DNA from 3 places in the Arthrobacter sp. MOO21 genome. Region 1 is predicted to be linked to each of the others. Evidence: predicted binding sites of a transcription regulator. Region 1 holds the regulator's gene; each other region holds the start of a gene.

What was found. Region 1 encodes HrcA, which represses chaperone genes, less so after heat shock. Its sites were predicted from a motif close to TTNGCACTCGNNNNNNNCGAGTGCNAA; they were not measured.
Region 2: the regulator HrcA is predicted to act here: its motif matches at 1,400-1,426, upstream of AC2JAJ_RS12215 (Hsp20/alpha crystallin family protein).
Region 3: the regulator HrcA is predicted to act here: its motif matches at 8,556-8,582, upstream of groL (chaperonin GroEL).

The regions. Positions count from the first base shown of each region.
Region 1 is NZ_CM170671.2:3,789,661-3,798,967, forward strand. Features, by position in the region: gene lepA (translation elongation factor 4) at 1-1,332, shown strand, start outside; gene hemW (radical SAM family heme chaperone HemW) at 1,369-2,598, shown strand; gene AC2JAJ_RS17655 (DUF4870 domain-containing protein) at 2,672-3,082, opposite strand; gene AC2JAJ_RS17660 (DUF3097 domain-containing protein) at 3,158-4,006, opposite strand; gene hrcA (heat-inducible transcriptional repressor HrcA) at 4,187-5,200, shown strand; gene dnaJ (molecular chaperone DnaJ) at 5,291-6,418, shown strand; gene AC2JAJ_RS17675 (16S rRNA (uracil(1498)-N(3))-methyltransferase) at 6,421-7,200, shown strand; gene AC2JAJ_RS17680 (GerMN domain-containing protein) at 7,187-8,107, opposite strand; gene AC2JAJ_RS17685 (PhoH family protein) at 8,527-9,307, shown strand, end outside.
Region 2 is NZ_CM170671.2:2,631,939-2,642,732, forward strand. Features, by position in the region: gene AC2JAJ_RS12210 (MBL fold metallo-hydrolase RNA specificity domain-containing protein) at 1-842, opposite strand, end outside; gene AC2JAJ_RS12215 (Hsp20/alpha crystallin family protein) at 923-1,390, opposite strand; gene AC2JAJ_RS12220 (universal stress protein) at 1,609-2,064, shown strand; gene AC2JAJ_RS12225 (DUF4118 domain-containing protein) at 2,525-5,098, shown strand; gene AC2JAJ_RS12230 (response regulator) at 5,095-5,778, shown strand; gene AC2JAJ_RS12235 (APC family permease) at 5,920-7,896, shown strand; gene AC2JAJ_RS12240 (hypothetical protein) at 7,865-8,314, opposite strand; gene AC2JAJ_RS12245 (GNAT family N-acetyltransferase) at 8,449-8,967, shown strand; gene map (type I methionyl aminopeptidase) at 8,968-9,741, opposite strand; gene AC2JAJ_RS12255 (metalloregulator ArsR/SmtB family transcription factor) at 9,861-10,211, shown strand; gene AC2JAJ_RS12260 (aquaporin) at 10,208-10,794, shown strand, end outside.
Region 3 is NZ_CM170671.2:820,425-831,218, reverse strand. Features, by position in the region: gene AC2JAJ_RS03760 (lipid II:glycine glycyltransferase FemX) at 1-1,053, shown strand, start outside; gene AC2JAJ_RS03755 (peptidoglycan bridge formation glycyltransferase FemA/FemB family protein) at 1,184-2,500, shown strand; gene AC2JAJ_RS03750 (threonine/serine exporter family protein) at 2,535-4,022, shown strand; gene AC2JAJ_RS03745 (siderophore-interacting protein) at 4,044-4,883, opposite strand; gene AC2JAJ_RS03740 (uracil-DNA glycosylase) at 4,898-5,668, opposite strand; gene AC2JAJ_RS03735 (DUF3263 domain-containing protein) at 5,797-6,126, shown strand; gene AC2JAJ_RS03730 (LytR C-terminal domain-containing protein) at 6,171-6,806, shown strand; gene AC2JAJ_RS03725 (cold-shock protein) at 6,964-7,170, shown strand; gene AC2JAJ_RS03720 (ABC transporter substrate-binding protein) at 7,167-8,471, shown strand; gene groL (chaperonin GroEL) at 8,759-10,393, shown strand; gene AC2JAJ_RS03710 (ABC transporter substrate-binding protein) at 10,494-10,794, opposite strand, start outside.

The DNA.
Region 1 (9,307 bases):
GTATCCGGCAAGACCGGCGTCGGGGTTGAGGCCCTGCTGGACAAGATCGTCACGGACCTGCCCGCGCCGGTCGGCGATGCTGACGCACCCGCCCGCGCCATGATCTTCGACTCCGTCTATGACACCTACCGCGGCGTGGTGACCTACGTGCGGGTGGTGGACGGCATGCTGCACCCCCGCGAACGCATCCAGATGATGTCCACCAAGGCGTCCCACGAACTCCTGGAGATCGGCGTCAGCTCACCGGAACCCACCCCGTCCAAGGGGCTCGGCGTCGGCGAGGTGGGCTACCTGATCACGGGTGTGAAGGACGTGCGCCAGTCCAAGGTCGGTGACACGGTCACGAACCTGGCCAAGCCGGCGTCGGAATCCCTGGGCGGCTACGCGGACCCCAAGCCGATGGTGTTCTCCGGCCTCTACCCCCTGGACGGTACGGACTACCCGGTCCTGCGGGACGCCCTGGACAAGCTCAAGCTCAACGACGCCGCCCTGGTCTACGAGCCCGAGACGTCCGCCGCGCTGGGCTTTGGCTTCCGCGTCGGCTTCCTGGGCCTGCTGCACCTGGAGATCGTCCGGGAACGCCTGGAGCGCGAGTTCAACCTGGACCTGATTTCCACGGCCCCCAACGTGGTCTATGAGGTGACCCTCGAGGACAAGAGCGTCCTGACCGTCACCAACCCGAGCGAATTCCCCGCCGGGAAGATCAAGGAAGTCCGCGAACCCATGGTGTCCGCCACCATCCTGGCGCCCAATGAGTTCGTGGGCGCCATCATGGAGCTGTGCCAGGGCCGCCGCGGCCAAATGAAGGGCATGGACTACCTTTCGGAGGACCGGGTGGAGCTGCGCTACTGGATCCCGCTGGCGGAAATCGTCTTCGATTTCTTCGACCTCCTCAAGTCCAAGACGCGCGGCTACGCCTCGCTGGACTGGAAAGCCGACGGCGAACAGGTGGCCGACCTGGTCAAGGTGGACATCCTGCTCCAAGGCGAACAGGTGGACGCCTTCAGCGCCATCACCCACAAGGACAAGGCGTACGCCTACGGCGTGATGATGACCAGCAAGCTGCGCGAACTCATTCCGCGCCAGCAGTTCGAGGTGCCCATCCAGGCCGCCATCGGCTCACGGATCATCGCCCGCGAAAGCATCCGCGCCATCCGCAAGGACGTGCTGGCCAAGTGCTACGGCGGTGACATCTCCCGTAAGCGGAAGCTGCTGGAGAAGCAAAAAGAAGGCAAGAAGCGTATGAAGATGGTGGGCCGGGTGGAGGTTCCCCAGGAAGCCTTCATCGCCGCCCTGACCACTGACGAGTCCAAGGACAAGGCCAAGAAGTAGTGAACACCGCGTCCGGATGCACCGGAGGCCCCTGCGATGCCTAGCACCCTGCCCCTCGGCGACCCCGCCCCGCCGGACGGTATCCTGCCCCCGCAGGCAGCGGACGGTGCGGGGGACCGTGCGTTCGGGCTCTATGTCCACATCCCGTTCTGCGCTGTCCGCTGCGGATACTGCGACTTCAATACCTACACCGCTACAGAGCTTGGCGGCGGCGCCTCCCAGGATGCCTATGCCCGGACGGCTGTTTCCGAGGTGCAGCTGGCCGGCAAGGTGCTCGTGGCCTCAGGCGTGCCGGAACGGAAGCTCAGCACGGTGTTCTTCGGCGGCGGCACTCCCACCCTGCTGCCTGCTGACGACCTCGCTCTGATCCTGCGGTCCGCCATTGACCAATGGGGCATCGAGGATGGGGCGGAGGTCACCACCGAGGCCAACCCTGATTCGGTCACGCCGGAATCCCTCGGCGTCCTCAAGGACGCGGGCTTCACCCGTGTGTCATTCGGCATGCAGTCCGCAGTCCCGCATGTGCTCAAGGTACTGGACCGGACCCACACCCCAAGCCGGGTGCCGCAGGTGGTCCAGTGGGCACGCGATGCGGGCCTCGCCGTCAGCCTGGACCTCATTTATGGGACACCGGGGGAGTCCCTGGCTGACTGGCGGTGCTCGCTTGAAACCGCTTTGTCGTACCAGCCGGACCACATCAGCGCTTATGCGCTGATCGTTGAAGACGGCACCAAGCTGGCGGCGCAGATGCGCCGGGGCGAGGTCCCGGGCATTGACGACGACGACCACGCCGACAAGTATGAGCTCGCCGACCAGCTGATCGCCGAGGCCGGCCTGGGCTGGTACGAGGTCAGCAACTGGGCACGCACACCGGAGCAGGCGTGCCGCCACAATCTCGCCTACTGGCGGGGAGACGACTGGTGGGGGATCGGCCCCGGTGCGCATTCCCATGTGGGCGGGGTCCGCTGGTGGAACGTCAAGCACCCCTCCGCCTACGCCAACCGCCTGTCCCAAGGGCTGTCGCCGGCCGCCGGCAGGGAGACCCTGGATCCGGAAACCCGGCGGCTGGAACGGGTGATGCTTGAGGCGCGCCTGCAGTCCGGACTCGAGGTCTCCGCGCTCAGCGCAGCGGGGCGGCACGAGGTGGCCGGCCTCATCGCCGACGGACTGGTGGAACCCGCTGCCGCGTTCCGCGGCCGCCTGGTCCTCACACTGAAGGGCAGGCTCCTCGCGGACGCGGTAGTGCGGCGCATCCTGCCGGACTAATCCCCACCCGCCCCCTAACCTCGCAAGCTCGGTCAGGGAACCCTGCGGGTGTGGGCCCCAAAGTCTTTTGAGGTCATTTGATCCAGCGCAGGTTGTAGGGGTAGCGGTGCGGCTGGCCGCGGTTCACATGGATGCCGGCCGCTACCGAGAAGCAGGTGAGGGCGACCCAGATCAGCGTGGCGATCACGGCGAAGATGTTGCCGACCACGGGAACGAACACCAGGATGTTGGCCAGTACCGCGGCGATGGTGGGCGGCAGGCTGAAGTTCAGGGCCTCTTTGGATTCCTGCGCGGTGAAGGGGCCGCGGTCCCGGAAGATCAGGTAGATCAGCAGTGCGGGAACACATCCCAGGATGCCGCCAAAGTGTGCCAGGGTTGCCCACTGGCGGTCTTCACTGGCCGTGAGCGGCAGGGCGTTGGCCGGCACGCCATGGTACTCGGAACGGCCCTGGCCGTCCCTGTGATCACGTGCGTTTTCTGCCACAGTCTGTTTCCTTCGGGGGTGCAAGTTTTGCTGACTACTACCAAGAATACTGTCTCTTGGGGCGGCGTCCGGCCTTCAGGGCACGGTGAGGAAGTCGATCACTTCCTCCACCCTGCCGAGCAGCGAGGGCTCCAGGTCTGCGTAGGTACGGACGGCGCCCAACAGCTTCTGCCATCCGAGCCCGACGTCCTCCTTGGTTGCATGGGGCCAGCCAAAGGCTTTCAGGATGCCGGTCTTCCAGTCCTGGCCGCGGGGGACGGCGGGCCATCGGTCGATCCCCAGGACGGCCGGCCGGATCGCCTGCCAGACATCGACGTAGGGGTGGCCGACAATCAGCACGTTCCCGGCGGCGCCGGGCGAGGCCATCACTGCGTCCGCGATGCGGGATTCCTTCGAATTGGGCACCAGGTGGTCCACCAGGACGCCGAGGCGCCTGGCCGGCCCGGGGCGGAAGTCGGCCACCGCCGCGGCAAGGTCGTCGATGCCGTGCAGGGGCTCGACGACGATGCCCTCCACGCGGAGGTCGTCGCCCCAGACTTTCTCCACAAGTTCGGCGTCGTGTTTGCCCTCCACCCAGATCCGGCTCGCCTTGGCCACCTGGGCACGCTGGCCTTCGACCCGCACCGATCCCGATGCCGTCCTGCCTGCGGGCACGCCCGCAGCGGCCCGCGGCGCCGGAGGCATCAGCCGGATGGCCTGGCCGTCCAGGAGGAACCCGAAGCCCAGCCGGAAGGAACGGGACTTGCCGCGCCGGTCCTCCAACGCCACCACGTGCATGCCGCCAGACTTCTCCACGCGGGTCACGGCACCCACCCAGCCCGACTGGACGTCCTCGAGCACCATCCCGCGTTCAACAGGAACTTCGGGCAGCTCCGCGCGGACCGGCGCGGACATGTCCCGGGGGGCCCAGTTCTGGTAATCCATGGATGTGATCCGCCTAGCGCTAGGTAGTGAGCACCGGAATTTCGCCCGGAGCGGTACCAATGCTAACAACGCGCGGCGGCATAATAGACTGTTAGCACTGAGGCATGTCGAGTGCTAAACCCTTGTTGGTGGCAGCATGCAGGCGGGGCGGAGGCCCCGGACCATGGATGGAGGTGGAGAGTGAGCGAGCCACGCAAACTGGAAGTACTGCGGGCCATCGTGGAGGATTACGTCCACTCCCGCGAGCCGGTCGGTTCCAAGGCCCTGGTGGAGCGGCATCATCTTGGGGTCTCCAGCGCCACCATCCGCAACGACATGGCGGCCCTGGAGGATGAGGGCCTGATTACGGCGCCGCATACCAGCGCCGGCCGCATCCCCACCGACAAGGGCTACCGGCTGTTCGTGGACCAGATTTCGGCGGTCAAGCCACTCTCCGCCGCGGAGCGCCGCGCCATCCAGTCACTGCTTGAGGGGTCTGACGACCTCGACGACGTGCTGGACCGCACCGTCCGTCTGCTTGCACAGCTCACCAACCAGGTGGCCGTAGTCCAGTACCCCCACCTGAGCAGGGCCCTGGTCCGCCACATCGAATTCGTCCTGCTTGCCCCGCGCAAGGTCCTCGTGGTCCTGATCGCCAACAGCGGCAAAGTGGAGCAACGGGTCATCGACGTCGGACAGGACCTTGGCGACGACGTGCTGGCGGCCCTGCGCACGCGTTTCCTCGGGGCCCTGGCCGGCACACCGCTGAGCCAGCTCAGCCAGGCGCTTCCCGCCGTCGTCGCCGCTGCCGCCCCGTCCCAGCGGCAGGCGGCCCACGCGCTGGCCCATGGCCTTGAGGCGTTGGCGCAAAGCAGCCGGGAGGACCGGATGGTGATGGCCGGGACCGCCAACCTCGCCAGGTCCAACGTGGACTTCCCGCTCAGCATCGGCCCGGTGCTTGAGGCGCTGGAGGAGCAGGTGGTGATGCTGCGGCTGCTGAGCGAGATGGCCCAGGACCACCGTGGTGTGGCCGTCAGCATCGGGAGGGAAAACCCGTATGACGGGCTCGCCGAGGCCTCCGTTGTGGCCACCGGCTACGGGCCGGACAGTGCCGCAAAAGTAGGGATCCTCGGCCCCACAAGGATGGACTATCCCACCACCATGGCCGCGGTGAGGGCCGTGGCGCGTTACCTTTCCAGGATTCTGGGGCCCTGACCCCGTCATGTCGGCCGCTGGTTGTTGCGGTGGCCGGCTAAGGCCGGGCAGCCCCAGTACATGCAGTACAACAAGGAAGAGATACGAACTTTGAGCAGCCACTATGACGTCCTAGGAGTCTCGCCGGAGGCGACGGGAGAAGAGATCAAGAAGGCCTACCGCAAGCTGGCCCGCACCCTTCACCCGGACGTAAACCCCGGTGCGGACGCTGCGGAGCGCTTTAAGGCAGTAACTCACGCCTATGAGGTCCTCTCCGACCCCCAGAAGCGCCGTGTCTACGACACCACGGGCAACGAGAACGGGACGGACAATGGATTCGGCGGAGCCGGCTACGCGGGCCAGGGCTTTGCCTTCCAGGATATCTTCGACACCTTCTTCGGTGCCGGCGGCACGTCCGGCCCGGCATCCCGTGTACGCCGCGGCCAGGACGCCCTGATCAGTGTCCGCATCGACCTGCGGGACGCGGTGTTCGGCGTCAACAAGAAGCTTGAAGTGGATACCGCGGTTGTCTGTCCCACCTGCGACGGATCCTGCTGCCGCCCCGGAACTCAGCCGGAGCGCTGCGACATCTGCGGCGGCAGTGGCCAGGTGCAGCGGGCAGTCCGCTCCATCCTGGGCCAGGTCATGACGGCAGCGCCCTGCGGTACCTGCGAAGGATTCGGCACGGTCATCAAGGACCCGTGCAACGAATGCAGCGGCCAGGGCCGCATCCGCAGCCGCCGTTCGCTGACCATCAAGGTTCCCGCCGGCGTGGCCACCGGAACCCGCATCCAGCTCGCCGGGCAGGGTGAAGCGGGCCCTGCCGGCGGTCCCGCCGGTGACCTCTACGTGGAAATCCGCGTCAATAACGACGCCACCTACGTCAGGGAAGGCGACGACCTGCACGCCACCTTGCATATCCCCATGACGGCCGCGGCCCTGGGCACGGACGTCAGCCTGGAAACGTTCGACGGCACCCAGGAGATCGACGTCAAGCCCGGGACCCAGTCGGGGGAGATCATCACCCTGCGCGGCCTTGGGGTCACCCACCTGCGCGGGTACGGCCGCGGCGACCTGAAGGTCCACCTCCAGGTGGACACCCCGGCCAAACTGGATTCCCAGCAGGAGGACCTCCTGCGGCAGCTTGCCAAGCTGCGCGGTGAACAGATCACCGAGGGCAAGCTCGCTGCCAGTGGCGGCATGTTCGCCAAGCTTCGGGACCGGCTCGGTAACCTGTAACGGTGAGCAACCCCGTCTTCTTCACCGCCGCAGGCGCCCTGGACGGCTTGGTCCCCGGTGGACTGTTCGTCCTCGAAGGGCCGGAGGCGCGGCACGCGGTCACCGTCAAACGGCTTTCACCGGGTGAGGCCGTGGACATTGTCGACGGCGCCGGCACCCGCATGACGGGGAAGGTCGTTTCGGCCGCGCCCTCCGGCCTTGAGGTGGAGTGCGTAACCGTGGCGGCAGAACCCCGCCCGGACATCCGACTGGTGCTGGTCCAGGCCCTGGCGAAGGGTGACCGGGATGAACTGGCCATCGAAACGGCCACCGAACTGGGCATTGATGCCGTCATACCGTGGCAGTCCGAACGGTCCATCGTGCGGTGGAAAGGCGACCGGGCAGCCCGCGCCCACGCCAAGTGGCAGTCCTCCGTAGCCGCGGCGGCAAAGCAGGCGCGGCGGGCGTGGATCCCGGATGTCCGGCCCGCCGTCGAGTCCGCCGGGCTGCGCGCGGCCGTAGAAGCGGCGGACCTTGCGGTGATCCTGCACGAGGACGCCGTGCGGCCGCTGCGCTCCGTCCTCGAAGCATGGCCTGGCCGCGGCAGCGAGGGCCCACGGGAGGTTTTGCTGATCGTTGGTCCCGAGGGCGGCATCAGCCCACGTGAAGTAACGAAGCTCTGCAGCGCGGGCGCCGTTACCGCCCTGCTGGGGCACCATGTCCTGCGCTCGTCAACGGCCGGCCCGGCCGCCGTCGTGCTTGCCAGCGACGTCCTGGGCCTGTGGGCTGCTAGCGAACCGTAAAGGTGCGCGTGTCCTCGTTCCGGTCCGGCTCGCCGCCGGAACCGGCCTGCCCCACCCGCAGTTCGTAATCGCCGGGAGGCAGGGTGAGGGCGAGAGTGAAGGCGCCCGCCTGCCCCTGCTCCGCTGCGGCGGTGGTCTCGCCGGTCAGGAAAGGTGTCTTGCTGCCGCCGTCCGCCGCTTGCAGGATCTGCCAGTGCAGCTTGCTGCCGGGGGAGGTGCTGCGTCCGGTGATCTTGATGCTGCCTCCGGGTACCTCCGCGTCCTCCTGGGGATCGATGATCCACACCGGCGCCACCAGTCCGGCGGCGCGGGTCATCAGGGCACCCAGCTGCACATGCCCGAATGCCACATAGTCCGTGTGTCCGTCCACCAGGATCCGGACGCGGATCTGCTGTCCGGTATCGATCAGCCCCGAACTCGCGGCGGCCGCAGTGGCCGTATAGATCAGCTGCTGGATGGCGCGGGCGGCCATGTCGGCGTCGAGGTTGCTATTGAAGGCGTCCGCGGAGACGTCAACGGTGATGACATCCTTGCCCGAGATCGACGTGGCGAGCTTGCCGGGGTTCTGCCACGGCGTGAAGAAATCCGGGTCAAGGGGCTTGTCCGACATCATGGCCCGCAGGGCACGCGTTACCGGGTTCTCCTGCTCCGGAACGTCCCGGAACTCGCGGTACAGGAAGATGTTGCCCCCGCTGCGGCCAATCCAGTACACCGGGGCCTTGTTCGAAGACTGCGTGGTCTCCAGCGGCGCGCTGGTGGCGGGACCATCCGGCATGGTGCCGCCCGTGGCGGGCACTGAGGCGAGCGAGCGGGAGGGCGTCGGGCCCCCTTCGGCCGTGCAGCCCGACAGCACCGGAACGAGGACGAGGACTCCTGCCAGGACGGCGGGGCGCACCCGGCCCGCCATTCGTCCAGCCCATGAGGGCGCAGAGGTTTCCGGCACTTCCTTGCCCTTGTCCTTTCGTGGCGTGGCGGGCCGATCCCCTGACGGCCTGGTGTCCCAGCAGACGCTGGATTTCCAGCATGGCACAGCCGCCGGTGCGCCCGCGCGGTGATTAGGCTGTACCCGCCCAACTGCAACGGTAACGATATGAGCCCGATATGAAGTTGATACAAACCGTCCCTCATGCCAAGCGGACGGTCCGTGTCCGCCGCCGGGGAGCCGCGGGGCTCCCGCACTTCAACACCGGCGCGTCATCCGCCCCCGGTGCTTGCTGACGTAAGATAAATGGATCGCTGAACTTGGCGCCGTGCAGCGGCCGCCGGCGAAGCAAACGAAAACATATGCCGAACTTCGAGGGGACCACGGGCCTGCGGGCCAGCACCATGACTGAATCAGCAAACGGCAGGCGGCGGCTCAACACGGGCGAAGGCAGCCCGGGGGAATTTCCCCATTCCCTTCCCGGCATCCGCACTGAAGTTGTCCTTTTCGAGAACTCAGACCAGATGGTTCAATCCCTCGGCAGCCATGATGAGGCCTTGAGGTTCATCGAGGAGCAGTTTCCGGACGTCAACTTCCATGCGCGCGGCAACGAGCTTTCCATCAGCGGCCCCAGCAGTGATGTTCCCCGGATCATGCGGCTCCTCCAGGAAGTCCGCGGGCTGGTGGCCCGCGGCACGGTCATCACCCCGGCTGTCCTGCAGCAGCTCGCAGCGCTCCTGCGCACCCAGTCCCTGCAGAACCCGGTGGACGTGCTGACCCACGACATCCTCTCCAGCCGTGGCAGGACCATCCGTCCCAAAACGCTGAACCAAAAAAACTATGTCGACTCCATCGATGCCAACACGGTCATCTTCGGCATCGGCCCTGCCGGAACGGGCAAGACCTACCTCGCCATGGCCAAAGCTGTCCAGGCGCTGCAGCAAAAAGAGGTCAGCCGCATCATCCTTACCCGCCCGGCGGTAGAGGCGGGGGAGCGGCTGGGTTTCCTGCCGGGGACGCTGAGCGACAAGATCGACCCTTACCTGCGTCCGCTCTACGACGCCCTCCACGACATGATGGACCCGGAGTCCATCCCGCGGCTGATGGCCGCCGGCACCATCGAAGTGGCACCGCTGGCCTACATGCGCGGACGGACCCTCAATGACGCCTTTATCATCCTGGACG
Region 2 (10,794 bases), 1.2 Mb from region 1:
GCCATGGGGCTGTTCAGGAAGACAGGGATCGGGGGGATTGCGTGTTTGGCGAGAAGCCGCGAGAGGTGCAGCAGTACCGTTTCGGCGCGGCCGACGGCGAAGGCGGCGATCATGATGACCCCGTGCCGTTTTGCCACCCGGGTGATGATGCTGCCGAGTTCGGCTTCGGGGTCGCCAACCGGGTGGGTCCGGTTGCCGTACGTGGATTCGGCGACCAGCACATTGACCCGTTCCAGGGCCCGGGGCGGGAACATCAGGGGGTCATCGGCCCGTCCGAGGTCGCCGGTGAAGTGGATGGTCCGGCCGACGACTTGGAGGTGTATTTGTGCCGCGCCGAGGATGTGGCCGGCAGGAAGGAAAGTTGCTTCTATGCCCCCGGGCAGCGGAAAGGGGGAGTCGAAGTCCAGGGTCTTGAAACTGTCGAGTGACCGGACGGCGTCCTCCGCGGTGTAGAGCGGCAGGGGAGGGTGATGGGTTGATGACGCCTTGTGGTCTGCGTAGCGGGCTTCCTCCTCCTGGAGGTAGCCGCTGTCGGGAAGCAGCAGCGTGCACAGTTCCGCGGTGCCCGGCGTCGCGTAGACGGGCCCGCGGAAACCGTCCCGAACCAGTGCGGGGATATATCCGCTGTGGTCCAGATGGGCGTGGGTGAGGACTACGGCGTCAATGTTGGCCGGACTGATCTGGAACGGTACGCGGTTGCGGTCCCGGAGGTTCTTATAGCCCTGGAACAGCCCGCACTCGATGAGGATCCGGTGGCCCTGCGACTGGATCAGGTACCTGGAACCCGTCACCGTGTCCGCTGCGCCAAGAAACCGCAGTGTGGCAGGACGCTGTTCCCTCATGGCCGCTCCTTACATACTGCGGTTTCGGCAGCGCGGCAATCCGCGCGGGATGTCAAAGGTGCCGGACGGGGCTGGCCGGATCAGCCGCGGCTGATGGGAAGTTTCTTTGGTTCGGCGGGCTGGGCTTCGCTGGGCAACGGGGCGCGGACTTCCAGGACGCCGTTGGTATAGGTGGCCTTGATGTCTTCTTCCTTGACCCCTTCGGGGAGCGGGATGTTGCGGCTGAAGGATCCGTAACGGAACTCTGACCGGTAGCTGCCTTTGTCCTTGTGTTCTTCTTTTTCCTGGCGTTCGGCGCGGATCCGCAGGAACCCGTCGTCCATGGTGACTGCAATGTCTTTGTCCGGATCAACGCCGGGCATCTCGGCGCGGACCACCAGGGTTTTACCATCGACGTACTCTTCTACCCGGATGGGGACGGGGCCGGCTGCGGAGTCGAACATGCGTTCCATGGAGTCCAGCAGCTCCGCCGGGGACCGCAATATGGTGTTGAAGGGGGAGGTCCACCGGGTGGTTGCGAACGGGGACCGTTTGAGCAGATCAGACATGACAGATTCTCCGCATTCGATGTAGGCGAGGGCCCTCGTCGGGGCCGGCGCCAGTCCAGTTAATACCCCTGCAGGCGGGGCGGATAGAGACAAAAGACCCTCCTGCCGGATGGTTCGCAGACGGGCTGGATCCGGAGGTGCCGTCCCGAAAAGAGGGGCTTTCGCCCCTGCCGACGCGCGGAAAACGTGCCGTAGTCTTGCCAGCGAAAGGGAGGACCATGACCAGCACCGATTCGTTCCTGATAGTCGTTGGCTTTGACGGGTCCGAGCATTCCCGCGCAGCACTGGACTGGGCCATGGATGAGGCCCGCCGGCGCCACGGCCAACTCCGCCTCATCACGGCCTGGGACAAACCCCAGCTGGCGTGGTACCCCGCGGTCCTGGAAACGGCGGCAGGCGAAATAGTCACCGAGGAGTCTCCGGAGCAGGCCGCCCGGACGCTCCAGGCCGAGGCGCTGCAATCCGCTGCAGATGGGGGCGTCACGGCAACGGCGCAGCTGGTTAAAACCCACTCGCCTGCTTCCGCGATCCTCGACGCATCCAAGGATGCGGGTCTTGTCATCGTCGGCTCCAGGGGGCACGGAGGATTCCCCGGGCTGCACCTGGGCTCGGTCTCCACCCAGGTGGTCAACCACGCGCAGTGTCCTGTGCTGGTGGTCCATTCCAAGGCATAAGTGCCCCTGTTGCACGCGGCGGATGGGACGTAGAATTAAACCGCCTGCAGGTAACCATCAGATGACGCCGGGTTGTTCAGGACATGCGAATGTCCGAGCCTTCTCTTAGCGAGATCGCGAAGGTACCTGCAGGTTCTGCGTTTAAAGACCCTCTTGCATCCCTGGAAAATCCGGCGTAACACTGTGAATACGTTCTTCGAAAGAAGGACGGGAACGAACAAACAGGGAACCCTGGAACGCACCATGGATCTGATCCACGGTGGTCTGCCGGTGACGAGGCAGGAAGCACCGGGATTCCCGCAAGTTCGGGAGATGATGTTCGTCATAACGGAATCAAAACAGTCGAAGCCCCTTCAGCATTGCTGGTGGGGCTTCCCCTATGTGCGGCCACGCTGCGTGCAGTGAACAGCCCGTCCGGGGCGGGTTTGTCCGGGTGGCCGAACGGGATAAGACTGTGGGTATGGCACGGGGAACGCTTCGGATCTTCCTGGGGGCCGCCACCGGGGCGGGCACCACCTACGCCATGCTGCAGGAAGCCCACCAGCTGCTGGCCGGCGGCAGGGATGTGGCCATCGGCGTCGCCGCGGACTACGGCAGGCAGGACACCCGGCAGCTCCTGGAAGGGTTCGACGCCGTGGCGCCGCGCCTCGTGCGGGACGCCGCCGGGGCGGAGGTACCCGAGCTCGACGTGGCGGCGGTGCTGGAGCGGCGCCCGGACGTTGCCGTCGTCGATGAATACGCCCACGTCAACGCCCCGGGCAGCCGGAACGAACACCGGTGGCAGGACATCGAGGAACTCCTGGCGGCCGGGACGGACGTGCTCTCCACCCTTAGTGTCAGGCACCTGGCCTCGCTGCAGGATGCGGTCGCCGCCATCACCGGGGAACCGGGCGGGGATACGGTCCCGGACGGGATCGTGCGCCGGGCGGACCATATCGAGTTGGTGGACATCTCCCCGGGCCTCCTGCGCCAGAGGGCGGCCGACGGAAAGATCTTCCCGAAGGACAGGATTGACGCCGCACTGGCCAACGAGTTCCGCCTGGGCAACCTTATTGCGCTGCGCGAGGTCGCCCTGATCTGGCTGGCGGACCGGGTGGATGAAGGGCTGGCCACCTACCGCGAAAGCCAGGGGATCACGGCAACGTGGCCTGCCCGGGAACGGGTGGTTGTGGGACTCAATGGAGGCCCCGAGGGGGAGGTGCTTATCCGGCGGGCGTCCCGGATCCTGTCCCGGGTCAACGGCGGCGACCTCCTCGCCGTCCATGTGCGCCGTGCCGATACGGGCACCGCCGAGTCCGTCCAGGCACTGGAAGCCCAACGCCGCCTGGTCACCGGCCTCGGCGGCACCTGCCACACCGTGTCCGGCGAGGATGCGGCGGATTCACTCCTGGAATTCGCCCGCAGCGTCAACGCCACACAAATCGTGATCGGGGCCTCGCCCGGCGGGCTGTGGAGCCGGGTCCTCGGCGCCGGCGTCGGCGCCAAAGTGGTGCGGGGATCCGGTGACATCGACGTGCACATCGTGTCCCATCCGCAGGCCGGCCGAGGCCTGCCCCGGCCGGCACCCGCCGCGCTCGGCCGTGCCCGGACCACGGCAGGCTTCATCCTTGCCGTGGTGCTTCCGGTTTTGCTGACGGCAGCCATGTCCGCCAGCCCGGAACTCAATCTCGCCACGCACGCGCTCGTCCACATCACGGGGGTAATGGCGGTGGCGTTCATCGGCGGCCTGTGGCCGGCGGTGCTTGCGGCGGTCCTGGGTTCGCTGCTGCTCAACTACTTCCAGACCGACCCGGTGGGAACGTTCAACATCAGCGATCCGCAGAACGTCTTCGCGCTGCTGGTCTTCCTCAGCGCGGCGGTGGCGGTGTCGCTCGTGGTGGGACTGTCCGCCCGGCGTGCCAGCGCCGCGGCACGGGCACGCGCCGAAGCCGCCACCCTTGCGGACCTGGCAAACGACGCCCTCCTCGCCGACGACACCGTCGCGGCCTTCATGGCCAAGGTCCGGGAGACGTTCCAGGTTTCCTCGGCAGGCCTTTTCACCAGGCCGGGAGACAGTGAAGGCGGCTGGGAACTCCAGGCCTTCTCGGGGGACCGGCCGCCAGCCCCTCCGGATGCGGCAGCCATGGCGGACAGCGTGGAACTGGCCGACCCGCGCACGGCGCTGGTCCTCTCCGGCCGGACCCTGACGGCGGGCGACCGGCTCCTCCTTACGGCGCACGGAGCCCACCTGCTCCTGCTGCTGCAGCGCCATGCCCTGCAGCGCACGCTGCAAAGCACCACGAAACTGGCCGAGGGGAACAGCGTGCGCACCTCCATCCTCCGGGCCGTCAGCCATGACCTGCGCACCCCGCTGGCCGGGATAAAGCTGGCCGTGACGGCCCTGCGGCGCCAGGGCCGCAAGCTGCCGGCGGAGGTGCAGGCCGAGATGCTCGCCACCATCGAGTCCTACACGGAGCGGCTGGACGCCCTGATCTCCAACCTTCTGGACATGTCCCGGATTTCCAGCGGTTCGACGGCGCCGCTGACGGGCCCGGTCACCTGGCGAGATGCCATCGAGGACGCGCTGCGCGGCCTCCCGGCGGACCACATCCGGGTTGAGCTTGCCCCCAACATGCCGGTGGTGGACGCCGACGTGGGGATGCTGGAGCGGGTCATCGCCAACATCGTGGAAAACGCGCTGAAATACGCGCCGGGGTCGGACGTCGTCATCGTAGGCGTCTCCGGTGCGTCGCATGCAGCGGCCGACGGCGGGGCTCCCTTTGGCGAGCTGCGCATCGTCGACCACGGGCAGGGTGTGTCCGCTGCCGCCGTCGAGGGCATCTTCCAGCCGTTCCAGCGGCTCGACGATGCGCCGGAAGGGCTCGGCATGGGGCTGGGCCTCGCCGTCGCGAAAGGCTTCACCGAGGCCATGGGCGGCCAGCTGCTGGCCGAACCCACCCCGGGCGGCGGGCTTACCATGGTGATCCGCCTGCCGCTCTCCACCGGACCGGCAGTGTCCACCCTCCGCCGGGAAGCAGGCAGCAGCACCGTATGAGAACCATCCTGATCGTCGACGACGAGCCGCAGCTGCTGCGCGCCCTGCAGGTCAACCTTCAGGCGGAGGGGTACCAGGTGCTCACCGCCCTGGACGGGGCGAGTGCGCTCAAGCACGCGGAGGGCGGCCACCCCGATGCCATCGTCCTGGACCTCGGCCTGCCGGACATCAACGGCGTGGACGTGATCACCCGGATCCGCCGCACCAGCAGCACGCCGATCATCGTGCTCTCCGCCCGGCACGGGTCGGTGGACAAGGTCCGGGCCCTGGACGCCGGCGCGGACGACTACGTGACCAAGCCGTTCGGGCTCGACGAACTCCTCGCCCGGCTCCGCGTCGCCGGTCGCCGCAGCGGCACGCCGGAGCTGGCGGAGGACATGCCCGCCATCGACGTGGGCGACTTCGAAGTGGACCTGGCCAACCGCAAGGTGACCCGAGGGGGAGCCCCGGTCCGGCTCACCCCGCGGGAGTGGGCCATCCTCCAGTTGCTGGTGCGCAACCCGGGACGGCTGATCACCCAGCAGCAGATGCTGGCGAAAATCTGGGGGCCGGGCTACGACAACGAAACCCATTACCTGCGCGTCTATATGGGGCAACTGCGCCGCAAGCTGGAGGCGGACCCGGCCCGGCCCCGGCACCTGCTCACCGAAGCCGGCATGGGCTACCGCTTCGAGCCCTGACGTGCCGCGGAAGGCCCGGGCCGCCGTCGTAAATCACGCGTAAAGGATTCGTCAATAAAGGCCCTTTCCGCGGGGCAGCCGTTTTCGCCGGTGCTAGCTTCACAGTGGTCGCGGTGCAAAGGGCAGCGCGGAAAGGCAGACATGACCACGTTGAGCAGGCCCCCGGCGGATCCGTCCGCGCCCCACCCGCATGGCCGGGAAGCGCTGAAGGACTGGCTGCTGTTCGGGCTGCAGGACAGCAAGGGCGCCCACCCCGGCCCCGGCGGTGTGCCCACCCAGCACGAAAAGAAGCATCCCTGGTGGCAGGTCATGTGCCTGACGGGCGTGGACTATTTCTCCACCCTGGGCTACCAGCCTGCCATCGCCGCGCTGGCCGCCGGCGTCATCTCCCCGCTGGCCACCCTGGTGCTGGTGGCGGTGACCCTGCTGGGCGCCCTGCCGGTCTACCGCAGGGTTGCCGGCGAAAGCTCCCGCGGCGAAGGCTCCATCGCCATGCTTGAACGGCTGCTGCCCCGCTGGGGAGGCAAGCTCCTGGTGCTGGTCCTGCTCGGGTTCGCCGCCACGGACTTCATGATCACCATGACCCTTTCGGCGGCCGACGCCACCGCGCACCTGATCCACAACCCCGTGGCTCCCGGATGGCTGCAGGACCAGAACGTCCCCGTCACGCTCATCCTGCTTGCGTTGCTGGCCGCGGTGTTCCTGCGCGGCTTCCGGGAAGCGATCGGCGTCGCCGTTTTCCTGGTGGTCCTCTACCTGGGCCTGAACGCCGTGGTGGTGGTGGCCACCCTGATGCAGGTCCTGGCGCATCCGGCGGCCATGGGGGACTGGTGGACGAATCTCTGGACGTCCCATGGCGACCCGCTGATGGCTGTGGCCATCGCGCTGCTCGTGTTCCCCAAACTTGCCCTGGGCCTGTCCGGCTTCGAAACCGGCGTCGCGGTGATGCCGCAGGTCCGGGGAGCGGCGGACGATACCGAACATCATCCGCAGGGCCGCATCCGGGGTGCCCGGCGCATGCTCACCTCCGCCGCGGTGATCATGAGCGGCTTCCTGTTGACCACCAGCTTCATCACCGTTGTCCTCATCCCGGAACAGGAATTCCAGCCCGGCGGCCAGGCGAACGGCCGCGCCCTGGCCTACCTCGCACACGAATACCTCGGCGTCGGGTTCGGCAGCGTCTACGACATCAGCACCATCGCCATCCTCTGGTTCGCCGGCGCTTCGGCCATGGCCGGCCTGCTGAACCTGGTCCCGAGGTACCTCCCGCGCTACGGCATGGCGCCGGGCTGGGCCAAGGCGGTGCGGCCGCTGGTGCTGGTCTTCACCCTGATCGGCTTCCTGATCACGTTCATCTTCGAGGCCGACGTCGACGCGCAGGGCGGTGCATACGCCACCGGCGTCCTGGTGCTGATGACCTCCGCCGCCGTGGCCGTGACACTCTCGGCGCGCCGGCGTGGCCAGCGGAACCTGACCTGGGGCTTCGGTGCCATCACCGTGGTGTTCGCCTACACCACCGTTGCCAACATCTTCGAACGCCCCGAAGGCATCAGGATCGCCGGGATCTTCATCCTCGGCATCATCGTCATCTCACTGCTCTCCAGGGTGCGCCGCTCCTTTGAACTGCACGCAACCCGGGTGCACCTGGACCAGCAGGCCCTGGAGTTCATGTCCAGCACGCTGGAGGGGCCCATCGCGATCATCGCCCACGAGCCGCTGCGGATGTCCGCCCAGGCGTACCGGGACAAGCTCGAATCGGCCGTGGAGGTCAGCCACCTCCCGCTGGAAGGCGAGGCCCTGTTCCTCGAGGTGGTGGTGGATGACTCCTCGGACTTTGAAACCGAACTCCATGTGCGCGGCGTGAACCGGCACGGCTACCACATCCTCGAAGTCCACGGGCCGGTGGTCCCCAACACCATCGCCTCGGTCCTGCTGCACATCCGGGACGTCACCGGGCTCATGCCCCACATCTACTTCCGCTGGACCGAAGGCAACCCCATCACCAACCTGGTGCGGTTCCTGTTCCTGGGCGAGGGGGAGATTGCGCCGGTGACCCGCGAGGTGCTCCGCGAAGCCGTACCGGACGTCACCCAGCGGCCCTGGGTCCACGTGGGCTGACCGGGGGCCGCGGGGCCGGCGCCTCCGCGGGGCTGGGTGCCGCCGGGGCGGCCACGTGCGCAACCGTGGCGGCCACCCGCGCGGCGTCCGCCAGGCTGACCGGGACCCTCGCGCGGAAGGCCGCCTCGGCGTCGTCCTCCCACACGCATCTCGCCAGCACCAGGACACGCACCATGTCGCCGTAGGAGTCGTTGCAGGCGAGGATGTCGCCGGGGACCTTGTGCCCCTGGCCGCCTTGGTCGGGCGAGGGCTGGAAGATGACCCACCACCCCTCGCCGTACCGGTCGGGGAAAAGGTAGCCGGCGGCTGGATGCAGGGCGCGGCCGTTCAGCCCGCGGCCGCCGTAGCCCTCCACGGATTCGGCCGCGGCGGCGAACCGCACCCTGCCGCGGTTCTCAGGTGCCTCATCCCAACGCATCTGCACTCCCTGCTTCTGATGCATTCATCAAAGGACCGGAACGGCGCGGGCGGGGCAGCAGGTGCTGTTAATTGACGGATTCTTTACGCAGCTGGCTGGCCGGGCGGACCAGGGGCGTCGGCCATAATGGGCCCATGACCAGTCCCGTGAGAATCCGTCCGATGTGCCCGGAAGACTGGGAGGCCGTCCACGCCATCTATGCCGCCGGCATCGCCACGGGGGAGGCCACCTTCGAGAGTGAGCCGCCCACCTGGGAAGCGTTCGACGCCGTGCGGTTGCGTGAGCACCGGCTCATCGCCGAGGACGCGGGCCGGGTTGTGGGATGGGCCGCGGTGTCCCGTGTTTCGTCGCGGGAGGTGTACCGCGGCGTCGTCGAACACTCCATCTACGTGGACCCGGCAATCCAGGGCAGGGGCGTGGGCCGGCTGCTGCTGACCGCCCTGGTTGACTCCACTGAAGCCGCGGGGATCTGGACCATCCAGTCCAGCATCTTCCCCGAAAACACGGCGAGCCTGGCGCTGCACCGGAAGCTCGGTTTCCGGGTGGTGGGAACCCGGGAACGGATCGCGCGCATCAGCCAGGGCCCCAAAGCCGGGCACTGGCAGGACACCCTGCTCCTGGAACGCCGCAGCACCGTGGCCGGGACGGAATAGCTAGCGGCTGGGCAGGGTCAGGATCTCGGCGCCGTCGGCCGTGATGGCGATGGTGTGCTCAGTGTGCGCCGTCCTGCAGCCGGTGGCGCTCCGGAGCGTCCACCCGTCGTCGTCCGTGACAAGCTCGGCGGTGTCAGCCATGATCCACGGCTCCAGCGCCAGCAGCAGCCCGGGCCGGAGCTTGAAGCCGCGGCCGGGGCGGCCCATGTTGGGCACGTGCGGGTCCTGGTGCATGGTGGAGCCGATGCCGTGGCCGCCGAACTGCGTGTTGATGCGGTAGCCGGCGTCGGTGAGGACGCGGCCGATGGCGTACGAGATGTCACCGATCTTGGCATTCGGACCGGCGGCGGCGATCCCCGCGGCGAGCGCCCGCTGGGTCGCCTCGATCATCGCCACGCTCTCCGCGGGCCGTGATTCGCCCACGAGAAAGCTGATGGCGGCGTCCGCGGCAACCCCGTTCTTGACGACGGCGAGGTCCAGCGTCAGCAGGTCGCCGTCGGCCAGCGCGTAGTCGTGGGGGAGCCCGTGCAGCACGGCATCGTTGACGCCCGTGCAGATGTAGTGGCCGAACGGGCCGCGGCCAAAGGACGGCGCGTAGTCCACATAGCAGGACTCGGCCCCGGCTTCGGCGATCATCTCCTTGGTCCACTGGTCGATCTCGAGCAGGTTGGTGCCCACCGCCGCGCGGCTCTTCATGGCCTGCAGGATGTCCGCCACCAGGGCGCCGGTCTCCCGTGCGCGCTCCACTTCGGCGGCGTTCAGGATTTCGATCATGGGGCACCCTTCCTTCGCGGCCAGTTGCTGTAGGGGCCATCCTATGCGGAGTCCATGACGCGGCAGCAAGGAGGGCTCTTGCGGGAGACATAGATAAGTGTAAATATTTACGTGTGTCTATGTCTTTGGAACTCACCCCGGTCCAGGCGGTCGCCTGCTGTTCGCCGCTGGCGCGGGAGCCCCTGTCCCTGGCGGATGCCGAAGGGATCGCCCCGCTGCTGAAGGCGCTGGCGGACCCGGTGCGGCTGCGGCTGATGTCCATGGTGGCCTCGCATGAGGGCGGCGAGGCCTGCGTCTGCGACCTCAACGACGCCTTCGAGCTGTCCCAGCCCACCATCAGCCACCACCTGAAGATCCTGCACGAGGTGGGTTTGCTGGACCGGGAGAAGCGGGGCGTCTGGGTCTACTACCGCGCCCGGACCGAGGCGCTGCAGAACCTGGCGGCCCTGATCGGGGGACAGGCCGCGTGAGTCTGCTGGGCCGCCGCTCGGCGGCGGAATTTTTCGGCACCGCCTTCCTGGTCATGGCGGTGGTCGGCTCGGGCGTCATGGCGTCCCGGCTGTCCCCGGACGACGCCGGGCTGCAGCTTTTGCAGAACAGCCTCGCCACGGGTGCCGCCCTGGTGGCGCTGATCCTGGCACTGCAGCCGGTGTCGGCGTCGTTCAATCCGGTGGTGACCCTGGTGGAGCGTGCGCTGGGGATGATCGATACCAGGACGGCGGCAGGCCTGGTGGCTGCGCAGTTGGCCGGCGGCCTGGCCGGTACCGTGGCCGCGAACCTGATGTTCGGCCTGGACGCCGTCACGTTTTCCACCCACCAGCGCACCGGGGCGGGACTCTGGCTGGGCGAAGTCATCGCCACGATCGGGCTGCTGCTCATTGTCTTTGGCACCGTCCGGTCCGGCAGGGCGGACCGCGTCGCGTTTGCCGTCGGCGGCTACATTACGGCGGCGTACTGGTTCACCAGCTCCACCAGCTTCGCCAACCCGGCGGTGACCATCGCCAGGACCGTCACGGACACCTTCGCCGGCATCGCACCGCCGTCGGCCCCTGC
Region 3 (10,794 bases), 1.5 Mb from region 1:
TTTGCCACAGCCGAGGAAATTGAGAACTGGGACAAGCACGTCACGGCCAACCCGAACGGCGGCAACATGCTGCAGTCCGCGGCCTACGCATCGGTCAAGAACGGCAGCGGCTGGAAAGTCCGCTTCCTGGTGCTGGAGAGCGAGGGAAGCACCAGCTACAACCTGGTGCTGGAGAAGAAGTTCCCGGTCCTCGGCCGCCTTTGGTACCTCATTAAAGGCCCGGACCTGCAGTCCGCGGCGGACCTGAAACCCGCCCTTGAAGCCTGCGCGGCCTTCGTCCGCAGCCAGAAGCTGAACGTCTTCACCATCAAGATCGAGCCCGACGTCGTGGACTCCGAGGACGCGCGGGCCCGGCTGGCGGCCGCCCACCTGGTGAAGGCCCCCAACATCCAGTCCAACGATTCCACCGCGCTGCTGGACATCTCCGGCAGCGGGGAGGAAGTCTTCAAAGCGATTTCCTCGCGGGCCCGCAACGCCATCCGCCGCGCCGAGCGCGAGGGCTGCCAGGTGGTCCGGCAGGAACAGGGACCGGAAACGTACCGCGCCCTGTACGACCTCATGGCTGACACAGTCAAGGCCAAAGGCTCCATGCCCCTGCGCAGCTACGACTACTACGCCCGCTTCTGGGACGAATTCTGCAACCGCGGCCAGGGAAACTTCTTCTTCGCCTACGAGGACGGTAAGCCCAGCGTGGGAGCCTTCGTGATCAACTACGGCGCGAAAGCAACCTACAAGGACGGCGGCTCCACCCAGAACCGCAAGCAGTACGGCGATTCCCACCTGGTGCAGTGGGCGGCCATCAGCCGGATGCAGGAGCTCGGCTGCACCGAGTACGACTTCTGCGGCACCCCGCCCTCCTCCCGCATCAAGGACAAGAGCCACAACCTGTACGGCATGGGCATGTTCAAAACCAGTTTCACCAAGACTGTGACCGACTTTGTCGGCTGCTACGACTACGTCCTTGCCCCGCTCAAGCACCGGCTCTGGGTCAACGGCGGAGAAAAGGTCTTCCGCCGGATTGAAACCGCCCGCACGGGCCAGCAGTTCTACTGACCGGTCCGGCCCGGCGTCCGGCGCTGCCGCGCCACCGCCGTCTGCCGCCAGCCCGGCTCCCGCCACCGCACAACGTCCCGCCCAGCGCGTGCCCCGCCAGGCCGCGAAGAGTTCAGAAGAAGGTCATTCCTTGAATACAGTTTCCGCCGCTACCGAACTCGAGTACGCCATCCTCAGCGACGCTGACTTCGAGGCCTTCGTCCTGAAGCACCCGCAGAACAGCTTCCTGCAGTCCATCGACTTCGCCCGCTTCCAGCGCGCACGGGGGCAACAGGTGGATCTGTTCGGAGTCCGGCGCGACGGCGAGCTTGTGGCTGCCGGAAAGCTGAACTACACCACCACCCGGCTTGGCTACACCGTCTGCGAATGCGCCAAGGGCCCCCTGATGGACTACACGGACCGCGAACTGGTGGGCGCCGTCGTCGAACTTCTCCGCAAGCACGCTGCCGGGCGCAAGGCTGCCGAGCTGCGCATCTCGCCGAATCTGCACTACATTGCCCGTGATGCCGAGGGAGCCGAGCACCCCGAAATCGAGGACAACCGGCCGCTGGTGGCGGAACTGGAACGCCTCGGGTTCCGGCACCAGGGACTGGACATGAACTTCGTCAACGTGAACTGGATGTTCATCAAGGACCTCACAGGCATCCAGGATGCCGAGGAACTGATCATGAGCACCAGCTACCGGACCCGCAAAGCGATCCGCAAAGCGGAGAAGAACGGCGTCTTCCTGGAACAGGCCACCCTGGAAACCCTGGACGACTTCTACGGGGCACTGAGCCGGGCCGGTGACGAAAAGGGGTTCGTCTACCGCGAACGCGCCTACTACGAGCACCTGCTCCGCACCACCTCGCCCGAGTTCACCAAGCTCATGATGGCCAAGATCGACATCCCGGCCTACCGCAAATCCATCACCGAACGCCTGGCCGCGGAGTCGGCCACCGCCGCCGACCTCCGCCGTGAGGTGGAGGAAACCGGCAGCAAGAAGAAAGCCAACCGGCTTAAGGTGGTCCAGGACCTCGTAGACAGCTACGAGCGCAGCCTGAAGGACATCGAACGGTTCCCCGACTCAGTAGGCACGGCCACCGTCGCAGCCATCCACTTCGTCTGCTACGGCGACGAGGTGGTGTGCGTCATCGGCGGCACCGTCCAGGACTACATCTACTTCAACGGCGCCACCTCCCTCTACTGGGGGATGATGCTGCACGCGCTGGAGAAGGGGTACCCGCGGTATAACTTCTACGGCACGTTCGGCATCTCCGGACAGGATGAGGAGGGCCACGGCGGGTACGAATTCAAGAAGGGCTTCGGCGGGGAAGTGGTCCAGCTGGTGGGCGACTTCGTGCTGCCCGTCCGGCCTGCCGCCTTCCACGCCAACCGGATCGCCAGGAACGCCGCAGCGGCAGCCCGCACCATCCTGGGCAAGCTGCCACTGAAGCGGAAAGCCTGACCGAACGTAGATCGCGCACTGGGAGGAGGCGACCTTGACTGACCGGCCAGAACGCCCCGGCCGCCGGCCGAAGACTGACGGCCTGCCCAAAACCGAGCCGCTGACCCCCGCGCAACTTCGCCAGGATGCTGCGGCCAAGAGGATGCTGCGCCGCCTGGTGCAGGGTGAAAACCCGCCCACAGCACCGTTGAGCATCGTGGACAGGCTGGCCGGCAGCCCCTATGCGAACCCCACCATCCAGGTGGGCGGGGTGGACACGTCCGCCCGGAAGACCCTTGACTTCGCCCTGCACCTGGCCGAAACCATGTTCCGCTACGGTGCGGGCGCCCTGGAGGTGGAGACCAGCATTATTGCCGTCACCGCGGCCCTGGGGCTGAAGAACATCGAAGTGGACATCACCAACCAGTCCGTCGGCATCAACTATGCGCCCAAGGACCAGACACCCATCGCCCTGCTGCGCGTGGTGCGCTCCTGGACGAACAACTACGCGGGCCTGGCCAAGGTGCACCAGCTTGTCACGGACATCGTGGCCGGGGGAGTGGGCCGTGAGGAGGCCATCCGCCGGCTCAACGAGGCCATCACCAGCCCCAAACCGTTCCCGCGCTGGATGGTCACGGTGGCCTTCGGCATCTTCGCCGCCGTGTTCGTCGGCGTCCTGGGTGGGGGACCGGTCTCCTCCGCCATAGCCTTCGTGGCCAACATTGCTGTCAGCCTGCTCGCCCGCCGACTGGGGCGCTGGCGGGTGCCCGACTTCTTCATCACGGCCAGCTGTTCGTTCGTGGTCACCATGCTCGCCCTGCTGCTGTGGCAGTTCGGCCTCACCAACTCCCCCTCCATCGTGGTGGTGGGTGGCATCCTGCTGCTCCTGCCCACGGGGAGGCTGGTTTCCTCGGTGCAGGACGCCATTAACGGCTTCCCGGTGACGGCGGCCGGCCGGTTCCTGTCGACCCTGCTGACCTTCGGCGCCATTGTGGCAGGCATCGCGGTGGCCTTCGTGGTGGGGGAGTTGACCGGCCTGCAGCGCATCGACGTCACGCAGACCTTCCCGCCCGCCTACGACCTGTGGGTCCTCATCCTCTTCGTTGCCGCGGCCGTGATGGCCATCGGCATTACCGAACAAACCACATGGAAGCTCCTGCTGCCCACGGCAGCCGTAGGCGTCGCGGGATACCTGGTGCTGCTCGGCGCCGGACTGCTGGGGATCGGGGACCGCTTCTCACCCGCCCTGGCCGCCGTTGTCATCGGCCTGCTGGCGCGGGTGGTGGCCCTGCGGATGGGTGCCCCGCAGCTGGTGGTGGCCGTCCCGGCGGCTTTGATCCTCCTGCCGGGCCTCACGATCTTCCGTTCCATGTACGTACTGACCGTTGAGGAGGCTGAGATCCTGGCCGGTGCCGGGGGTATGCTCAGCGCCGGCGCCATTGTGCTGGGCACGGCCGGCGGCATCGTCCTGGGCGACGTCCTGGCCCGCCCATTGACACGGAGCCTGGCCAGCAATGAGCGGCGCCGCGCCCGGCGCCGCTAGGCAGCACAGGGGCAGCGGCCGCTAGATCTGGCCTACCGGCAGTTTCTTCTCCGCCTGGAAGACGTCCTCCACGCGGCCCTGTGCCCAGTATCCGGAGAGCGACACCTGCCGCCGGTCCAGGCCGCGCTGTTTGAAGAAGACCTCCCGCAGCGCCTTCATGTAGCCGCGTTCACCGTGCGCAAAGACGTCCACCGTGCCCTCCGGCCACACGGCGTCGGCCACGGCGTTGACCAGGACGTCGCTGGCGCCGGCAGGGGTTCCATTGCGGGCAAGCCAGGTGACGGCCACGCCGGCGGGGGCGGAAATCGGCTGGATGTCCGCGTCGGATGCGACCTCCAGGAAGGCCAGCCCCTTGGCCTCGGGGGGCAACGATTCAATGCACGCTGCGATGGCCGGCAAAGCGGCCTCGTCCCCTGCGAACAGATACCAGTCCGCCTCAGGATTGGGGTTGTAGGCGCCGCCGGGGCCGGTGAACGTCAGCGCGTCACCCGGCTGCGCCCTTGCCGCCCACGGCCCCGCCAGGCCATCGTCTCCATGGACCACGAAGTCGATGGCCAGCTCCCTGGCCTCGGGATCCACCCACCGCAGGGTGTAGGTGCGGGTGAACGGCCACTGCTCACGCGGCATTGTCTCCCGGATGGCCCAAAGATCCAGCGGAGAGGGGTACTCGACGCCGGGCTGCGGAAAGACGATCTTCACGTACCGGTCCACGAAGCCGTTGTTGACGAAGTCGGCGAAGCCGTCCCCGCCGGCCACGATACGGACCATATGGGGCGAGAGCTGCTCCGTGCGCAGTACCGCCAGGTTGACCTGGGGCCGGTTCTTCTTGGTGGCGCTGGTGGCGGCGGGAACAATGCTCATAAGGCCAGCCTAAGCTAGGCCACCGCCGGGAGCTCCCAGGTTACGTCCAGCGCACCCTGCTCCCGGAGCAGCTGGTTCACGCGGCTGAAGGGCTTGGAGCCGAAGAATCCGCGGGAGGCGGACAACGGGCTCGGATGGGCGCTCGCCACCACCGGGGTGCCGGCCAGGTATTGCCGGACGCCCTCCGCCTCCTTCCCCCACAGGACGGCCACCAGCGGCACCCTGGAGCCGTCCGCCGCCCGCCGGTTGGCGACGGCGGTGACGGCCGCCGTCGTGATCTCCTCCCAGCCTTTGCCGCGGTGCGAGCCCGCCGCCCCCGCCCGCACGGTGAGCACGCGGTTCAGAAGCAGCACCCCTTGGTCGGCCCACGCCGAAAGGTCCCCGTGGACGCGCGGCGGGAAGCCGAGATCCGATTCGAGTTCCCGGTAGATGTTGACCAGGCTGCGGGGAAGGGGCCGCGTGCGCGGGTCCACGGAGAAGGACAGCCCCACTGCATGGCCGGGCGTGGGGTAGGGGTCCTGCCCCACGATGAGGACCTTCACGCCGTTGAGCGGCTGGCGGAAGGCGCGCAGGACGTTCGACGGCGGCGGCAGCAGTGCGTGCCCCGCGGCCTCTTCGGCGGCAAGGAAGTCCAGGACCGCGCGCAGCTTTCCCTCAACGCCCGCCAGCGCAGCGGCCCAGTCAGGGGCCATGAGCTCAACCAGCGGCAGCTGAGCCAGGTCCGCGAAGCCCAGGGCATCGGTGGGGTCCTGCCGCAGTTCGAACAGCGCATCGGATTCAAACATCGTTCCATTCTGGCAGGAGCCGTGGCAGTGCTGGAGCGATGCCGGGTTTTGGCCCCCAAATGACATGGCTGTTATTCGCCCGTAGCATAGGGGTGAGACATTGACCGTAACCAGCGAAGGAGTGTGCCGTGGCGGAACCGGCCCGGGAACACCTGCCGGAGCAGGAACCGCGGAAGTCCCTCCTGGCAGGCTTTTCCCTCCGTGAGTCTTCCCTCAGCGAGCGTGAGCAGCAGATGCTGGCTCTGGAACGGCAGTGGTGGAAGTACGCCGGAGCCAAGGAACAGGCCATCCGCGAGCTGTTCGACCTCTCCGCAACCCACTATTACCAGCTGCTCAACGCCCTGATTGACCGCGAGGATGCGCTGGCCCACGATCCCATGCTGGTCAAGAGATTGCGTAGACTACGTACGTCGCGCCACCGTGCACGTACCGCGCGGCGCCTGGGGTCCGACGCCTAGGACCCCCGCCAAGGCCTCCCGCAGCAATTCCCAAGGATGCATCCATGACCAAATACGCCCGCGATGAATTCGACAAGGTTCCGGAAACCGGGTCTCGACAAGGTGTCCACCGGACGGCGTCAGCCCCGGCACGGGTACGGCTGTGGCCCATCCTGGCGGTTGGCGTGGCCGCGCTGGCCATCGGGCTGGTGTCCTTCCTCATCCTCCCGAAGCTTGGCTTCGGCGGAATCGGGAGCCAGGCATCGGCAAGCATGGAAGCCAGCCCCCTCGCGGTGACCGGAGCAACCCCTTCGGCCCAGGCCATCGGCTCCGCGCCCCCTGCCACGGCCGCGCCGTCGGTGTCCCCGGAGTCCTCCGCCGCCAGCGGGCCGGAGCCCACAGCTTCGGCCACCCGGCAGGCCGTCGTCAACAAGGCGCAGGCAGTCGCGGTCTACAACGCCACGGGCGTTGGCGGCCTGGCGAGCCGGGTGGGCGGAACGGTCCAGGCCGACGGCTGGAAGCTGGGGCCGGTAGGCAACTGGGCGGGTGCCCCGCAGAAGACCTCCGTGGTGTTCTACGCCGGCGAAGAGCAACTGGCAAGCGCACAGGAGCTGGCCGCATTGCTGAACGTTTCCACGGTGGTGAACAGCTCGGAATTCCAGTCACCCCTGGTGGTGGTGCTCGGCCCCGGATACCGGTAGCCGCAGCTCCAGTCACGCCTGGATAACGTTCGCGGACCGATGACGCTGCCGGCCCGTGGCGGCCACCGGTATTGGCTAGAGTGGCTTTCAACCGGCCCGGCCGGACTGCACCCAACAGCACGGACCCGCCCGGTCCCAACGGAAAGAGTTGTTCACTATGGCACTGGGAACCGTCAAATGGTTCAACGCCGAAAAGGGCTACGGCTTCATCACCGTTGACGGCTCGGGGGATGACATTTTTGTCCATTGGTCAGCCATCCTGGGCGAGGGCTACCGGGCACTCGACGAGGGCCAGCGCGTGGAACTGGAAGTGGGCGAAGGCGAAAAGGGCCCGCAGGCGGAAAACGTCCGGCCGGCAGAGTGAAGCAGGCCATCCGCTCCGCTGCCTTTTCCCGGGCGGCCGCCACCCTGTCGCTGGCCGCTCTGCTCGCAGTCACAGGCTGCGCCGGCACCACCGGCAATGCCCGGGTGGAACCGGTGGAGGCCTCCGGCGACGGAGTCCTCCGCGTGGGCCTGATCCTGGACAACACCGGGGGCAACGCCTTCCTCAACGCGCCCCAGCTTGCCGCCGCCAAACTGGCCGTCCAGGAAATCAATGCGGCAGGCGGCCACAAAGGCCGGCCGGTGGAACTGCTGCCCGTCCACCAGGACCAGGACACCTCCGGGCAGGCCCACGCCCTGGTGGCGGCCAAGGCGGATGTGGTCATCGGACCCACCGACTCCAGCCATGCCGCCGCCGCCGTCGAGGTCCTTTCCCGGGCCCGAACGCCGCTGATCTCGCCCGCCAACACTGCCGCCGCCCTGACGGGAATCGACAGCGGAGGGTTCTACTTCCGCACCGTGGCGGCCGACGTCGCCCAGGGACCGGTGCTGGCCAAACTGGCCAAGGACGCCGGCGCCGCCTCCATCAGCGTGGTGTCCCAGGACGGTGCCTACGGAAAGGACGTCGCGGCCGCCGTGACCGAAGCGGCCCGGCAAGCCGGGCTCACAGTCCTGCCGGGCGGCGTCTTTAAGCCAGGCAACGCCGCACCTGCCGCAACTGCCGCGGGCAAGGCCAAGCCCGACGCCGTCGTCCTGGTGGCGCGGGAGGGGGCGCAGGGTGCCCTGGCGGAACTGAACAACGCCGGCCTGAGCGGGTCCAGGATCCTCCTCAGCGACGGCGCCTTCGGGCGTTACGGGTCCCGGCTCGGCTCCCGCGCACTCGACGGGGCGCGGGCCGTGGTCCCGGGCCAGCTTCCCACTGCCGCTTTCCAAGGGAGGCTGCTCGGCGTCGACAGTGCCCTGAAGGACGTGTCCTACGCCGCGGAAACGTATGACGCCGTAACCCTCGCGGCCCTGGCCGCGGCCCGCGCCCAGGATGACGCCGGGCGGTCCATCGCCGCCAACCTGGTCGCGGTCTCGGGCGGCAGTGCTGCAGGTGCAGCCGCCACCCCGGCCGGGCCTGCGGCGGCAGGCGCGGCGCAGCCATCCGCCCCGTGCCGCACCTACAAAGAGTGTCTCTCCGGCCTTGCCGGCGGCGGGCCGGTAAATTACGACGGCGAATCCGGCCCGGTTGCCTTCGACGCCCACGGGGACATCACCACGGCCACCTTCACCGTGTTCACCTACGGCGCGGACAACAACCCCGCCCCCACCGGCCACGAGACGGCAGGACATACGGGCTGATCGCCGATAGCGAAGTGTCCCGTCCAGAGGCCGCAGCGGCGCCTTATCGCTTGCACTCTCACCTGGGGAGTGCTAATTATTGACTTAGCACTCTGACGCACCGACTGCTAAGCAAAGCCTGGTTCCGGCCGGCGGAGCGGGCACCGGTCAAGGAGCGAAGGAAACACCTCACTTCAGTGAGATCCCTGCCCGGAGGCATACAGAGGCCGCCGTCAAAGGATCGTCCGTCGCGGGCACTGCAGCGAAGGTTCATTCTTAACGACTGTCCCGAAAGGACTACTGCCGTTATGGCCAAGATCATTGCATTTGATGAAGAGGCACGCCGCGGCCTTGAGCGTGGCCTGAACACCCTCGCCGACGCCGTTAAGGTCACCCTCGGCCCGCGTGGACGCAATGTCGTCCTCGAAAAGAAGTGGGGCGCCCCCACGATCACCAACGATGGTGTGTCCATCGCCAAGGAGATCGAGCTGGACGATCCTTACGAGAAGATCGGCGCTGAGCTGGTCAAGGAAGTTGCCAAGAAGACCGACGACGTCGCAGGCGACGGCACCACCACGGCAACCGTGCTGGCCCAGGCCCTGGTCAAGGAAGGCCTGCGCAACGTTGCCGCCGGCGCCGACCCGCTGTCCCTCAAGCGCGGCATCGAGAAGGCTGTTGAGGCCGTCACCGCCGAACTGCTGAACTCCGCCAAGGAAATCGAAACCAAGGAAGAGATCGCCGCAACGGCATCCATCTCCGCCGGTGACGACGAAATCGGTGCCCTCATCGCCGAAGCCCTCGACAAGGTGGGCAAGGAAGGCGTCATCACGGTCGAGGAGTCCAACACCTTCGGCCTGGAGCTCGAGCTCACCGAAGGCATGCGCTTTGACAAGGGCTACATCTCCGCTTACTTCGTCACGGACGCAGAGCGCCAGGAAACGGTCCTTGAGGACCCGTACATCCTGATCGTCAACTCCAAGATCTCCAACGTCAAGGAACTGGTTGCTGTCCTGGAAAAGGTCATGCAGTCCAACAAGCCGCTGCTGATCATCGCCGAGGACATCGAGGGCGAGGCCCTGGCCACCCTGATCGTCAACAAGATCCGCGGCACCTTCAAGTCCGTCGCCGTCAAGGCTCCGGGCTTCGGTGACCGCCGCAAGGCCCAGCTGGCCGACATCGCCGTGCTCACCGGCGGCCAGGTCATCTCCGAAGAGGTTGGCCTCAAGCTGGAGAACGCCGGCCTGGAACTCCTGGGCCAGGCACGCAAGGTGGTTGTCACCAAGGACGAGACCACCATCGTCGAGGGTGCAGGCGACGCCGACCAGATCGCCGGCCGCGTGTCCCAGATCCGCGCCGAGATCGAGAACTCGGACTCCGACTACGACCGCGAGAAGCTGCAGGAGCGCCTGGCCAAGCTGGCCGGCGGCGTTGCAGTCATCAAGGCCGGTGCCGCCACCGAGGTTGAGCTCAAGGAGCGCAAGCACCGCATCGAGGACGCAGTCCGCAACGCCAAGGCTGCTGTGGAAGAAGGCATCGTCGCCGGTGGCGGCGTGGCACTGATCCAGGCCGGCGCCAAGGCGTTCGCCAACCTGCAGCTGTCCGGTGACGAAGCAACCGGCGCGAACATTGTCCGCGTTGCCATCGACGCTCCGCTGAAGCAGATTGCCTTCAACGCAGGCATGGAGCCGGGCGTAGTCGTCGACAAGGTCCGCGGCCTGCCCGCAGGCCACGGCCTGAACGCAGCCACCGGTGAATACACCGACCTGCTGGCCGCCGGCGTCAACGACCCCGTCAAGGTGACCCGCTCTGCCCTGCAGAACGCGGCCTCCATCGCCGGCCTGTTCCTCACCACCGAAGCAGTGGTGGCAGACAAGCCCGAGAAGGCTTCTGCCCCCGCCGGTGGAGACGACATGGGCGGCATGGGCGGCATGGGCGGCTTCTAAGCCTTCCTGCCGGGACCTGTCCCGCTGACATGAAATGCGGCCCCCTCGTGGAGGGGGCCGCATTTTTGTTCCAGGATGCATTTTGTTCCAGGGCGGGAGGCTACTTCCGTGCCGAATCCAGCATTCCCTGGACTTCCTTCTTGAACGCTTCGGCGGCTGCCTGCGGCGTCAGCCGGTCGTACAGAACCTCGTCGGTGTACCGCTTGATCACGTTCTGGACGCTGCCGGCGCCAACCGGCGGCACCGGCGGCGCATCCTTGATGTCAGGGGCAATGTCCTTGAGGAAGCCAACCACGGTGGTGTCGGCCGGCTTCAACGAGGCGGTGATGCTGCTGACGATGTCGGCATTCGTGGGAACGCCCCTGTCCGTCATCAGGATGTTGCCCGCTTCCGGGCTGTTG